Regions from separate parts of the Anaerosinus gibii genome, predicted to be linked through region 1. Evidence: riboswitches for the same ligand, from Rfam matches in the RefSeq annotation. Region 1 holds a riboswitch; the other holds the start of a gene.
What was found. Region 1 has a riboswitch for lysine ahead of dapB (4-hydroxy-tetrahydrodipicolinate reductase). Riboswitches for the same ligand answer to the same signal wherever they lie in the genome.

Region 2: it holds a riboswitch for lysine, as region 1 does, so the genes downstream of both, lysA (diaminopimelate decarboxylase) here and dapB (4-hydroxy-tetrahydrodipicolinate reductase) in region 1, are expected to answer to the same signal.

Annotation. Positions count from the first base shown of each region.
Region 1 covers NZ_CP120678.1:1,265,227-1,271,533, reverse strand. Annotated here, with positions in the region: gene dapG (aspartate kinase) at 97-1,293, opposite strand; gene P3F81_RS06075 (aspartate-semialdehyde dehydrogenase) at 1,305-2,336, opposite strand; gene dapB (4-hydroxy-tetrahydrodipicolinate reductase) at 2,361-3,155, opposite strand; lysine riboswitch at 3,270-3,442, opposite strand; gene P3F81_RS06065 (hypothetical protein) at 3,638-4,234, shown strand; gene P3F81_RS06060 (HipA family kinase) at 4,241-4,990, shown strand; gene P3F81_RS12910 (hypothetical protein) at 5,479-5,679, opposite strand; gene P3F81_RS06055 (hypothetical protein) at 5,723-5,899, opposite strand; gene P3F81_RS06050 (hypothetical protein) at 6,035-6,241, shown strand.
Region 2 covers NZ_CP120678.1:550,761-557,067, reverse strand. Annotated here, with positions in the region: gene P3F81_RS02540 (DUF2238 domain-containing protein) at 1-416, opposite strand, end outside; gene P3F81_RS02535 (ABC transporter ATP-binding protein) at 776-1,498, shown strand; gene P3F81_RS02530 (SufB/SufD family protein) at 1,498-2,415, shown strand; gene P3F81_RS02525 (lipid-binding SYLF domain-containing protein) at 2,544-3,125, opposite strand; gene P3F81_RS02520 (hypothetical protein) at 3,310-3,984, opposite strand; lysine riboswitch at 4,172-4,344, shown strand; gene lysA (diaminopimelate decarboxylase) at 4,420-5,664, shown strand; gene P3F81_RS02510 (hypothetical protein) at 5,731-6,261, shown strand.

The sequences.
Region 1 (6,307 bases):
ACTAAAATCTATGGTGGTAGTATGTTCAATTTTATCTATAAAATACAATTAGATATAAAAAAGCGAACTATTTAAATTGTAATAGTTCGCTTTTTATTATTTTTCTAAAATAAACCTATCATGCAAGAAAGTTATTGCATTTTTTAGGTCAGATGTTGCAATTAGCGCTGAAATAGACGTATGTGAATCAACCGTTTGAAGAATTTTAATGTTATTCTTAGACAAAGATTCTACAAAGCTAGCAATAACACCTGAAGCCTCGCGCATCCCACCACCAACGATAGAAACCTTTGCACAATAACTTATTATTTCAATATTTGTCGAATACATCTCTAAAATTTCTAAAAGTTGTGAGGTTGCCCCTGAATTTATCGTAAACACAATATAATCAGGATAAATATTAATTAAATCAATACTGATTCCACCATTACCTAATAACCTAAATAAATTCATTTGCTCACTTTGAATAATATTACTTACTTTTACCTGAGATAAACCATCTAAATAAGCAATACCTGTTACAATCCGATCATGAATATCATCATCAATAAAATCACCAATCAGAGTTCCCTCTACATCAGAAAAAGTAGATTTAATTAAAAGTGGAATATGCTTTTGCATTGCAATTTCGACAGCACGAGGATGAATCACTTTGGCACCCTGATATGCTAACTGACAAACTTCATCATAACTCACCTTATCTAAAATCTTAGTATTATCAACCAATCTTGGATCTGCAGTCATAATCCCCTCTACATCTGTATAAATTTCAATTCGCTCCGCTTGTAATGCTACCCCTAATGCCGCAGCAGTTGTATCACTGCCACCACGACCTAAAGTTGTAAAATCATTAAATTCATTTACTCCTTGAAATCCACACACCACAGGTATTTTACCTTTGTTAATCAGTTGGAAAATACGTGTTGTATCAATTCTCTGAATTCTAGCTTTAGAAAACTGTGAATCTGTTATTATTCCTGCTTGACTTCCATTTAGCATTACTGTGTTTAAACCAGCCTTTTGTAGTGTCGCTGTCATAACAGCTGCTGAAATCATTTCACCACAGCACATAATTTGATCCAGTTCACGTGCATTTACACAATCATTTACTTCTTTTAATAAATGAATCAGCGTATCTGTTGCATAACTTTCTCCACTACGTCCCATCGCCGAAACAACAACTACGGGAAAGAAGCCCTCTAGCTTCAATTTTAGTACTTTTGCCAATACAAAACTTCGGCTTTCTTCAGTTGCAACTGAAGTTCCTCCAAATTTTTGCACAACAATACGCATACCTACACACCTCAAAACATGTTATGTTTGATCATATATTCCGCAATTTGCAAAGCATTTAATGCCGCACCTTTACGAATTTGATCACCAACTACCCATAAGTTTAAACCATTTTTTATTGAATAATCTTTTCTTATACGTCCGATGAAAACTTCGTCTTGATTTGATGTATAAAGAGGCATAGGATACTCCATTTCATCTGGATTGTCTTTCACAATCACACCTTCAAAATTTGATAAAGCTGACTTAACTTCATCTATACTAAGATCATCTTCCAATTCTAAATTAATAGATTCTGCGTGACTACGGTATACTGGAACCCTAATTGTAGTAGCAGTAATTCCCATTCCATAATCATCTAAAATCTTGTGTGTTTCATCAATCATTTTCATTTCTTCTTTAGTATATCCGTTATCTTTAAAGACATCAATTTGAGGAATTAAATTAAATGCGATCTGATAATGTTTCGCTAAACTTGCTCCAGGTAGAATTTTTGCCTCAACAGGACGATTTTCAGCAATAGCCTTTACTTGTTGTTCTAATTCATCAATTGCTTCTTTGCCACCACCAGACACAGCCTGATAAGTCGATACAACAACTCTTTTAATCTTTACTTTATCATAAATTGGTTTTAATGCCATTGTCATAATAATCGTCGAACAATTTGGATTCGCGATAATTCCTTTATGATTCTTTATCGCTTCTGGATTTACTTCTGGCACTACTAATGGTACTTCAGGATCCATTCGAAATGCGCTTGAATTATCAATAACTACAGCACCACTTTTTACAGCAGCTGGAGCAAAGACCGTGCTTGCTGAGCCACCTGCAAATAAAGCAATTTGTACATCCTTAAATGATTCATTTGTTGCTTCTTCTACTACATAATCTTTGCCCATAAACTTTATTACTTTTCCTGCTGAACGCTTTGAGGCTAACAATTTTAAATTAGCAAAAGGGAAATTACGTTCTTCAATTAAACTTAAAAATTCTTGCCCAACTGCACCAGTAGCACCTAAAATAGCAACATTATATTTTTTCATTTATTCTGCACTCCTAATAATCAATTAATTTAATATATTTTCTAGTCCACATACTAGTGTATCTAAACTGACAACTTTTTTGCAGGCAATGACAACACCTGGCATAAATGAATCTCGATTAATAGAGTCATGTCTAATCGTTAGAGTTTGACCTAATCCCCCGAAAATCACTTCTTGATGCGCTACATATCCAGGTAAACGAACACTGTGAATATGTATTCCATTAAAATCAGATCCACGTGCACCTTTTATTTTTTCTACTTCATCCGGATGCCCTTGTGCTCTCACGCCGCGAACTTCACTAATAAGTTCAGCAGTACGTAGCGCCGTGCCTGATGGTGCATCTAATTTTTGATCATGATGCAACTCTATAATTTCAATATCAGGCATGTATTTTGCGACTTCCTGTGATAACTTCATCATCAAAACAGCACCAATTGCAAAGTTTGGCGCTATGAATGCCCCCACATTATTTTCTTTACACAGTTGCTCTATTTCTTTTTTATTTTCATCTGTCAATCCAGTAGTCCCAACAACCGGATAAACTCTATTTTTAAGTATAATTCTAATATTATTCATTACTACATTAGGATTCGTAAAATCAACAACGACATCTGCGCTGGTTTCAGTCAGCACCTCTTGCAAGTCTTTTCTTACATTAATTCCAATTTTATCAATTCCAATCAATGAACCAATATCATCACCTTTGGACATGACATCTACTGCACCTACAAGCATAAGATCACTATCATTATGTACTGCATTTAAAACAGCACGACCCATTTTCCCATATGCACCACAAACTACTACTTTTATCAACCTTATCCCTCCTAAAACTAATAATAAAAGTCAACTATATACAAAAAAAACTGATAAGACCATTCTCACCAGCTTTCTATATAAGGCAGCTCCTAGGGTTCAAGACCCTATTCTAGATGAGATAGCTCTCCACCAATATCTGGTGACAATCTAACATTTTTTCAATGTTAAACCAGAATCAACATTTTGGGAAATATTGAAACTTCGGCGACAAATCCTTTCAATCCACATCATCAAACCCCTTCTCCATGGAAATACTCTTATTTAATCGCACCTCTACTACATCCTATGCAGGACTTCTATTTAATTTATGTACATTTTATACTAATTGTTCCAATAGTGTCAACCTAAAGTTATAAAACGATTAAATTAATTATACAAATATTCACGTTGAAAAAACATTTTTATATCATGCACATCATTTCTTGTTATTGCATATTGTACAGTAAAATCATGCTAAATCTATTTGGGAGGGTTTTATTATGAGTTTTTACTGTAGAATAAAAAATGAAGAATTAATTTGCGACCTAAAACGGGAAGTAAACAGTGATATATTGTTATTAGGTGCTGATGGCTTTACTTATTTCGGTCGTTTACAAGCAATAGAAGATTGTCGTATGGCTGTTTTAACTCCAGCAATTACAGCCGTAACTTCTGATGTAGAAATTATTACTCCAGGCGGGTGTTTAGTTACTGTCAATTTTGCTAGAATAGACTTATGGAGTATTATTGCTAAAGGTAGTGGTATTGTATGCGATCCTGTTTATAGTACTTTATCTTGTGATGATGACACACCAATTATAAGAGAAGGTCAAGACCGTGAATATGATTGTTTAGTTAGAAGTTTAAAACGCTTAATCGGAAACAATGTGGCTATTACTACCACAGGTGGATTTTTATTTGAAGGCGTACCTAGTGAAGTTTGTAGAGATCTAGCAATTCTTACTGTTGATGAAATTTTCATTCCTGGCTGTAATAAATTTATATCTGATAGAAATATTCGCTCCGTAGTGGTAAATTTAGAAGCAATTACGTCTGTTTCTGGTGGAGATACAAAATGTCATTGCTGTTGTAGATAAACGACTATGTTAAGAGGGAAAAAGGTTCTTGGTAATGTAGGAGTTGGCGTTACCTGCCCATTCTTTTGTGAGGCCAATGATGGGAATATATATATTGTAAAAACCAATAAGAAAAACATACCAGCACAAATACTAATTAGTGAATTTCTAGGAAAATTTATTGGAGAAAGATTAGAATTAATTTTTCCCCATAGCGATTTAATTGATATAAGCCAATTAAAAATGAATGAATCTTTTTTTTCTTTACAATTTGCTTCCCAATATATTCCTTATGTAGAATATCTTAATCATGATCATTTTAAAAAGGCTATAAATATTAAGGAAATGGCTGGAGTAATACTATTTGATCATATCTTTCACAATCCAGACAGAATAATGAATAGAAAAAATCTTTTATTTTCGCATTTAGGTCATCGCATTTATGCAATCGATAATTCTCATCTATTTAAATGTAGCCATTGGAATAACGAAGTTTTAAAAAAACTTACTAAGCAAGTATCTGTATATCAAAATCATTTATACGGGGTACTATTAAGAAACTTCTTAACAAAAGAAGATTTTTATCCATATATAAACCGTATAAAAACGATTAGCAAAAATGAAATTTTATCTATTATCTCACAAATTCCAGATGAATGGGAAAAAGGGGACTTTGATTTAAACTATTTAATAGATTTTATTATAACAAGATTTGATAATATCGAAAAAATAGCAGAAGCTATTTTGCCAAAAACTAAAGAGGAACAACTTATATAAAATAAAAAGCTCTAGACAGTAATACTCATTTGTACTACTGTCTAGAGCTTTCCATCATTATGAAAACTCCCGTCCATCGTCCTCCGCCGGACTTTGGGACAAAATGTCCCGAACTTGTGACTATACCCCCAGAAAAATAGCAGGACAGCGAGCAACCGTCAAAGTGCTTGGCCTCTGTTCACTCTATTTTGGGGTGTTTCTTCTCTCAAAATCGAAATGGGTGGGAAAGCCGTTTTAGAGCTTTCCCGCCTTGATTGCCCATGAGTTCCAGTTATAGTAAGGCTCCGGCAGTGGTTCATTCCCAAAGTCCCCGTCATCACATACAGACCTTTCAGCAGTCCGGCAGGGTCCAGATAATTACAGAACAGCATGGTAATATTGTCATATTGCTAATTCCGATTAGCACAATTTCATGTGGGTTTTCCTTTATTTTTTGATACAAGAGTTTATTCCAAAATCCCATAGGGCACCTCCTTGCTTAATTGTTTTTATATCGTCAAGGTGATAAGTACCTTGATGACAGTCAACCCCTGTACGATGATGACCTTTATTCTTCCTGCTGTAAATTGTACTGTGATAAGAACAAAATCATTGCAAATTTTGTTTTTATGCTGGCAGTCAATACATTTACCCAGTTTTGTGCAGGGGGTGTCTTTTTGCAGTCGCAATGCGTCTATTGGGGCAGCAATCTGCCTTGCCCTGTGAATTGCCTCATCTACAAGGCTTACTATTTTATTTGTGTTTCGCTATCCATAAATTTAAATCAAATGCTACATTAGGCGTATTAGCTTTGTCATTGATACATCGACAAGCCACTTCAAAGTATTCCCTCCTAATTTTTCTTGTATAACTCACTAATCCCACAACTCCCTTTACCAAAATAATACTATCTTCAACAAAAGAAAACATATTCCTGATCTTCCATAAGAAAAAGCCGTCCAGCACGTGAACAGGCTATACAGTACCACTTGTTTTTTAATTATTAGACCATCACAACCTCTACTATTTTTGTATATACTATCAAAAAGCAAGAAGGTACTAATTATGGATTGTGATCGCCTAAATGGCTTTATCATATGGACCCTAGCCTTATTAGTCATCGCTGATGGTCTAGTTCTTTACGCAGAAATTAGAAGACAACGTTGTGATAAAATTGCTGAAAAAGAAAGCAATACTGAAATCCAAGAGATGAAAGACGCTATCGAAGAATTAAAAAATGAAATCAAGAATTTAAAATCAATTCAAGAATAAGCCGCCAGCTAATGCTGACGGCTTCGTTTGTTTTGTTTACGCATGAAAAAAGTACCCCAAAGGATG
Region 2 (6,307 bases), 710 kb from region 1:
CTAGGTTGATTAGGAGGATTCGGATGAGATATATTGTCACCAATAAATTCTGAAATTTCATATATTGTACCCAAGGTTATCCCAATACACATCGCCAATATAAATTTAACTGACCTATTCACAGGATGATTTTTTTGCAATTGCATCACTAAAGCATAGGCGAATAATGAAAATGAATACGTGCCAAACATATGCAGTATTTTATCAAACAGAAAAGATTGTTCATAAAGATTTAAAATATAGCCAAAAAAAGCATCACAAAAAAGGGTGAGCATCATCAATAATCGAATATACCTGCTCATTTGAATCTGATATCTAGTTTCAAGAAAAGAATATAAAATCCAGCTGCTCGTCGTAATCATAACACTCCATGAGAAATCCGTTCGCCCTCTATAGATGAGTATTATCATTATTATAATTTGTATAAGCAGAAAACAAATTGTATTTACATCTCTCTTTTTTATTATAAACCCTCCATATATCCAGCAATTTATTTTATACTATTTCAAATTTTCATATTATTTATGTAAAAATTAAAAAGCTTGTACTGACATTATGCAGCGCAAGCTTTTTTCCTACCATACTAATAATCTTTTTATCTAGATTTTATGACTTTAAAAACGACATCGCCCAATCATAAAAGACAACAGCAAAACCATTACAATTACTATTAAATAAAAAATCCATTGGAGTATTTTACGAGATTTTCTTTTGATGGTATACTTTAAGAATACTAGATATTTTAAGGAATAAAATACAAATTTGGGGTGTATTTATGTTAGAATTGAAAGAAATTACCGTTAAAGTCGAAGGTGGCAAAGAGATTTTAAAAAATCTCAGTTTAAAAATTGAAGCAGGTAAATTTGTTGTAATTACCGGTCCAAACGGCGGCGGAAAGTCCACTTTGGCAAAACTTGTTGCGGGAATTATCAAACCTTCTTCCGGCAAAATCTTTTTTAACGGAAAAGATATAACTAATCTTAATATTACGGAAAGAGCAAAGCTCGGTGTTACTTTTGCATTTCAACAGCCAGTTCGCTTTAAAGGCATTACTGTTCGCGATTTAATTAGTATTGCAGCCGGCGATACTAATATGGACGAAAAAAAATTATGTGCATACCTTTACGACGTAGGTCTCTGTGCAAAAAATTATATTGATCGTGAAATCAATGCAAGTTTATCCGGTGGTGAAATCAAGCGTATTGAAATTGCAACTGCAATTGCAAGAAAAACGCAGCTTTCAATTTTCGACGAACCGGAAGCAGGCATTGATATTTGGAGTTTTAACAATTTAACCGGTGTATTTGAAAAAATGCGTCAGGAGAATGATGGTTCTATCATCATTATTTCCCATCAGGAACGCATTTTCGAAATTGCCGATGAAATTATTGTTTTAGCAGACGGACAAATCAGTATGCAAGGTAAAAAAGAGGATGTTCTACCAAAACTATTTACGAGCGAAGATAAATGTTCGTTTTGTACAGGAGGTATCCAATAATGAATGACGTGACAAAAGAACTGCTTAGAACGGTTTCTGAACTAGACGGTCTACCTAAGGGTGCTTATAATATCCGTGAAAACGGGCATTGTGCTTCTCGAAACTGTACAGAAAAAATTAATATCGTTTCAAAAACAGACAAACCCGGTATTGATATTATCGTTAAGCCTGGTACAAAATACGAAACCGTTTACATTCCGGCGATTGTTACTGAAAGCGATGTTGACGACCTCGTCTATAACGACTTTTATATTGGCGAAGATGCTGATATAACCATTGTTGCAGGTTGCGGCGTTCATACGGATGGTACCGGTAATTCACAACATAACGGCATCCATCGTTTCTTTTTGAGAAAAAATTCCCGAGTACTTTATTTAGAAAAACATATTGGCACTGGCGAAGGTACGGGTGAACGGATAATTAATCCTGAAACCTATATGGAGTTAGGAGAAAATAGTTATATGGAAATGGATACCCTGCAAATCAAAGGCGTTGATTCTAGTAAAAGAGTCACCGAAGGAACATTAGCTGCAAATGCCAAGCTTATTATTCGCGAAAAAATCATGACCCACGGTAACCAAACTGCAGAAACAATTTTTAAAGTGGATTTAAACGGCAATAAGTCTGGTGCAGATGTAATTTCCCGTTCCGTTGCCAGAGATTCTTCAAAACAAATCTTTCGTTCGACAATTAATGGAAATGCTGACTGCAGCGGGCATACAGAATGTGATGCAATTATCATGGACAATGGTGTAGTAAGTGCGATTCCAGAACTTACAGCCAATCATGTAGATGCAGCTTTAATTCATGAAGCAGCGATTGGTAAAATCGCTGGTGAACAATTAACAAAATTGATGACATTGGGACTCTCAGAGGCTGAAGGCGAAGCCAAAATTATTGAAGGATTCTTAAAATAAACAGATTTCTAAATTTCAGATGGAGTTTTAACTCCATCTGAATCTTAGAAATCATCGGATAAATGAAGTCCGTAAAAGCAGAAATGCTGCCGTGAGTGAAAATCACTAATCCGGCAGCATTTTTATTTTTACTTTTTGTTTAACTCACTATCTTTATAATAGCGAGTTCCTTTACCTGTTAATTCAAGCGCCAATCCTTTTTCCGTCATTTGATACATCCAAGTATCCCTAGATACAGTAACAGCCCCTTGCATAGAGTCACCAGAAACACCATCTGTTATCGCAGCAGTTGCCTGTCCGCCAAACTCCCAGCCTGTATTGATAAATTTGTCGAGTGCGTCCTCTGTTGCAAAAACAAAAATTACATTAAATTCTTTTACCCCTAAACCAAGTCCAACCTGTGCTTCCGCCATTTTCATAAAGGTTTCTTCACCTGTAACTTGATTCACCGCAATACCTTTTCCCATTCCACTACCTAAGACGAAAATCTTTACTCCTGTATTTTTAAATACAGCATAGCCCGCTGCATTTTGAATAGCTCGCCTTGCACTTGGGTGAACTTCATAAAGCTTTTCTAAAGTTGCATCAGACATATTACGAACTTTTTGCCGTTTATCCTCTACGCTTGCAGCTTGTACAACTGAAATTGATGTAAGAAAAGAACATAACACCATAATACAAACAAAACGCAAAAATTTAGACTGAAACAAGGAAAACTCCTCCTCTATATCTTGTATTAAATTAACTATAGCACACAAAAACAAAGTTGCCTAGCAGTAAATTTTTGTATATTTTCCCTTCGTTTTATCCGATGGCTTAGCTACACTTCATAAGAAAACGCCTATTCTTTATGGCATCTGCCATGAAGAATAGGCGTTTTGATGTTTATGATAATTATACAGGTAAAGCGATATAGTAATCATTTTTTGCTTTTTTATGTTCTTTTAATATTGCTTTCTCCTGATGTACTGACTCTACTAAATATAATGCCAAATCACTAATTAGCGATGCAATTCCATGATTTAATAGCTGCATATTCTCCATTTCTATCTCTACGTTTTTTACAACGCTATCTGGGAGCTGAATTGGCTTTAACAAACTCCCTGCTGATGAACCGTCTTCTCTAATATATTCCATTAAAGACCAGTTGAGCGGAACGGTTTTACTAAGTGGCTGCTTAATAAAGCTATAACTTTTGCAACACCACTTAAATGGACTCTGAATACCATATTCCATAGCATCTCTAAACAAGCTGTCATCTTCTTCTATTTCATGATAGGTGAGTAAAACACCTAGATTAGTCCCAGATTCCTCATCACTAAATTCAACCCACATATCATGGCTGAGCGGCATAAGATTCTCATATGATAAATTTCTTTGATAATTACAATGAAAATTGTCTGTTTTCGTAAAGCACGACATCATTTCGGTCGCTTCAATGATTTTGGCATTCGCAAAACTTTCTTGTAAGCTCTGCCAAAACTCTTGTACTGTACTAATCACATTAAAAGTCTTTTTACTTTTATTTTTTTTACTCGCTTTATTTATAATATCTTCGTAAATCTTCATATTTATTCCCCTTATAAAACTTATTTTTCTTACTATTTCCTAAAAAAGAAAGCCTATACTTATAATATGTGGGAAAATTTTTATCGGTTTATAAAATTTACAATGTTACAAAACCATTTTGTAATGATAGTTATTTTCAATTGACACATACCTATAAAAATTGATATAATGATGCAAAATAAATAGAATAAGTGATAGAGGCGCGATGCTTAATAGTAATTATTCTGAGTTGCCAGCTTTGAAGAATAACGAAAGGAACCATCGCCGAAATAAATTGTCATGGCAAAGATAATTTGTTGGTCTTGGGTTGAATATGCACAAGACTGTCATACGTAATTCGTATGGAGAGCTATCTTGCATGCTTTTTGAAGCGATTTGCGAGGCTGACTCCAAATCGCTTTTTATATGCAAATACAAATTTTGGAGGTAATATCTATGGCAGAAAAAGCATTTCCAATCAGCAAAGATAATTTGCAAGAGATTATTGCAAAGTACCCAACTCCGTTTCATATTTACGACGAACAAGCAATCCGCAATAATATGCGCCGTTTGTTTAAAGCTTTTAGCTGGGCCCCAGCATTTAAAGAATATTTCGCAGTAAAAGCTGCTCCAAACCCTACTTTACTTAAAATTCTAAGCGAAGAAGGCGCAGGTGCCGATTGCAGTTCTTTAGCTGAGTTATTATTATCTGAAATGGCTGGAATCAAAGGCGAAAATATTATGCTTACATCAAACGATACGCCAGCAGAAGAATTTCAAAAAGCGCGAGAATTAGGTGCTGTTATCAATCTAGATGATATTACACATATTGATTATCTTGAAAAACACGCCAGCTTTCCAGAGATTCTTTCTTTCCGTTACAACCCAGGTCCATCGCTTGCACATAGCAATACAATTATCGGAAAACCTGAAGAAGCAAAATACGGTCTGACAAAAGAGCAACTCTTTGAAGCATATCGTATCGCTAAAGAAAAAGGCGTAAAACGCTTTGGACTTCATACCATGGTAATCTCCAATGAATTAGATCCTGATTCATTTATCGCAACAGCAGAATTAATGTTTAATCTTGCTGTTGAAATCAATCAAAAACTTGGTATTCGATTAGAATTCGTTAACCTTGGCGGCGGTGTTGGCATCCCTTATCGCCCTGAAGAAACAGCCGTTGATTTAGAATATGTAGGTGAAGGAATTAGAAAAGCTTATGAAAGAATCGTTATAAAAAACAATATTGCGCCACTTACAATTGCAATGGAGTTAGGTCGTTCTATTACTGGTCCTTATGGCTATCTTGTTTCTACTGCACTTCATCGCAAGAACACATATAAAAATTACATTGGACTAGACAGCTGTATGGCAAACTTAATGCGTCCTGCACTTTACGGAGCATACCACCACATTACGATAATCGGTAAGGAAAATGAACCTTGTGACCATGTGTATGATATCACTGGTTCACTCTGTGAAAACAATGATAAATTTGCAATCGACCGCGCTTTACCAAAAATCGATATCGGTGATATTATCGTCATTCACGATACGGGTGCGCATGGTCATGCAATGGGCTTTAATTATAATGGTAAATTACGTTCTGCTGAATTATTGTTAAAACCTAATGGCGACGTAGAAATGATTCGCCGCGGCGAAACAATAGAAGATTATTTTGCCACATTAAATTTTTAAAATTAGCACATTTTGCCTCTCTTATTCATAGATTATATAAAAATGGAATAAGGGGGGCTTTTTCTTATGGACGACAGGAATCCTATGCCGCCAAAATTTTTTTCGTCAACGCCTGATCAAAACTGCATGTGCCCGACTGACCCAGATTTATTGTTACTAAGAAGAATGGCAATCAGCGAACGTAAAGGAATCTATTTTTATCTCTGTGCTGCCGAAAAAACAAGTGGTTCCTTATGTAAATTATTCACTGAAATTGCCGAAGATGAAATGGTTCATTTTCGCAATATAATGACACTTTTAGCAAGGTATGATCCCGTACAATGTTGTGCTTTTAATGATGTTTGTATTACACTTCCATGCATAGACAGTTTTCGTAAAAGTAAAAGTTGTTCCAATTTAGAAGCGATAGACTTATTAACAAGAGCAATTGTAGATGAATTATGTGATGCAAATAATTATCAAGAAAGCTATTGCGCCGCTCAGCATAAAGATGTAAAAATACTCTTTTGTAATAATGGCAATGATGAAAAAGTTCATGCTGCAAAACTTTGGAAATGTTTAATGGCATACACAAACGAAAACACATGTAAACCTTAAAAAAACTATTGCGAATGAATGCGTTACTCATTCGCAATAGTTTTTT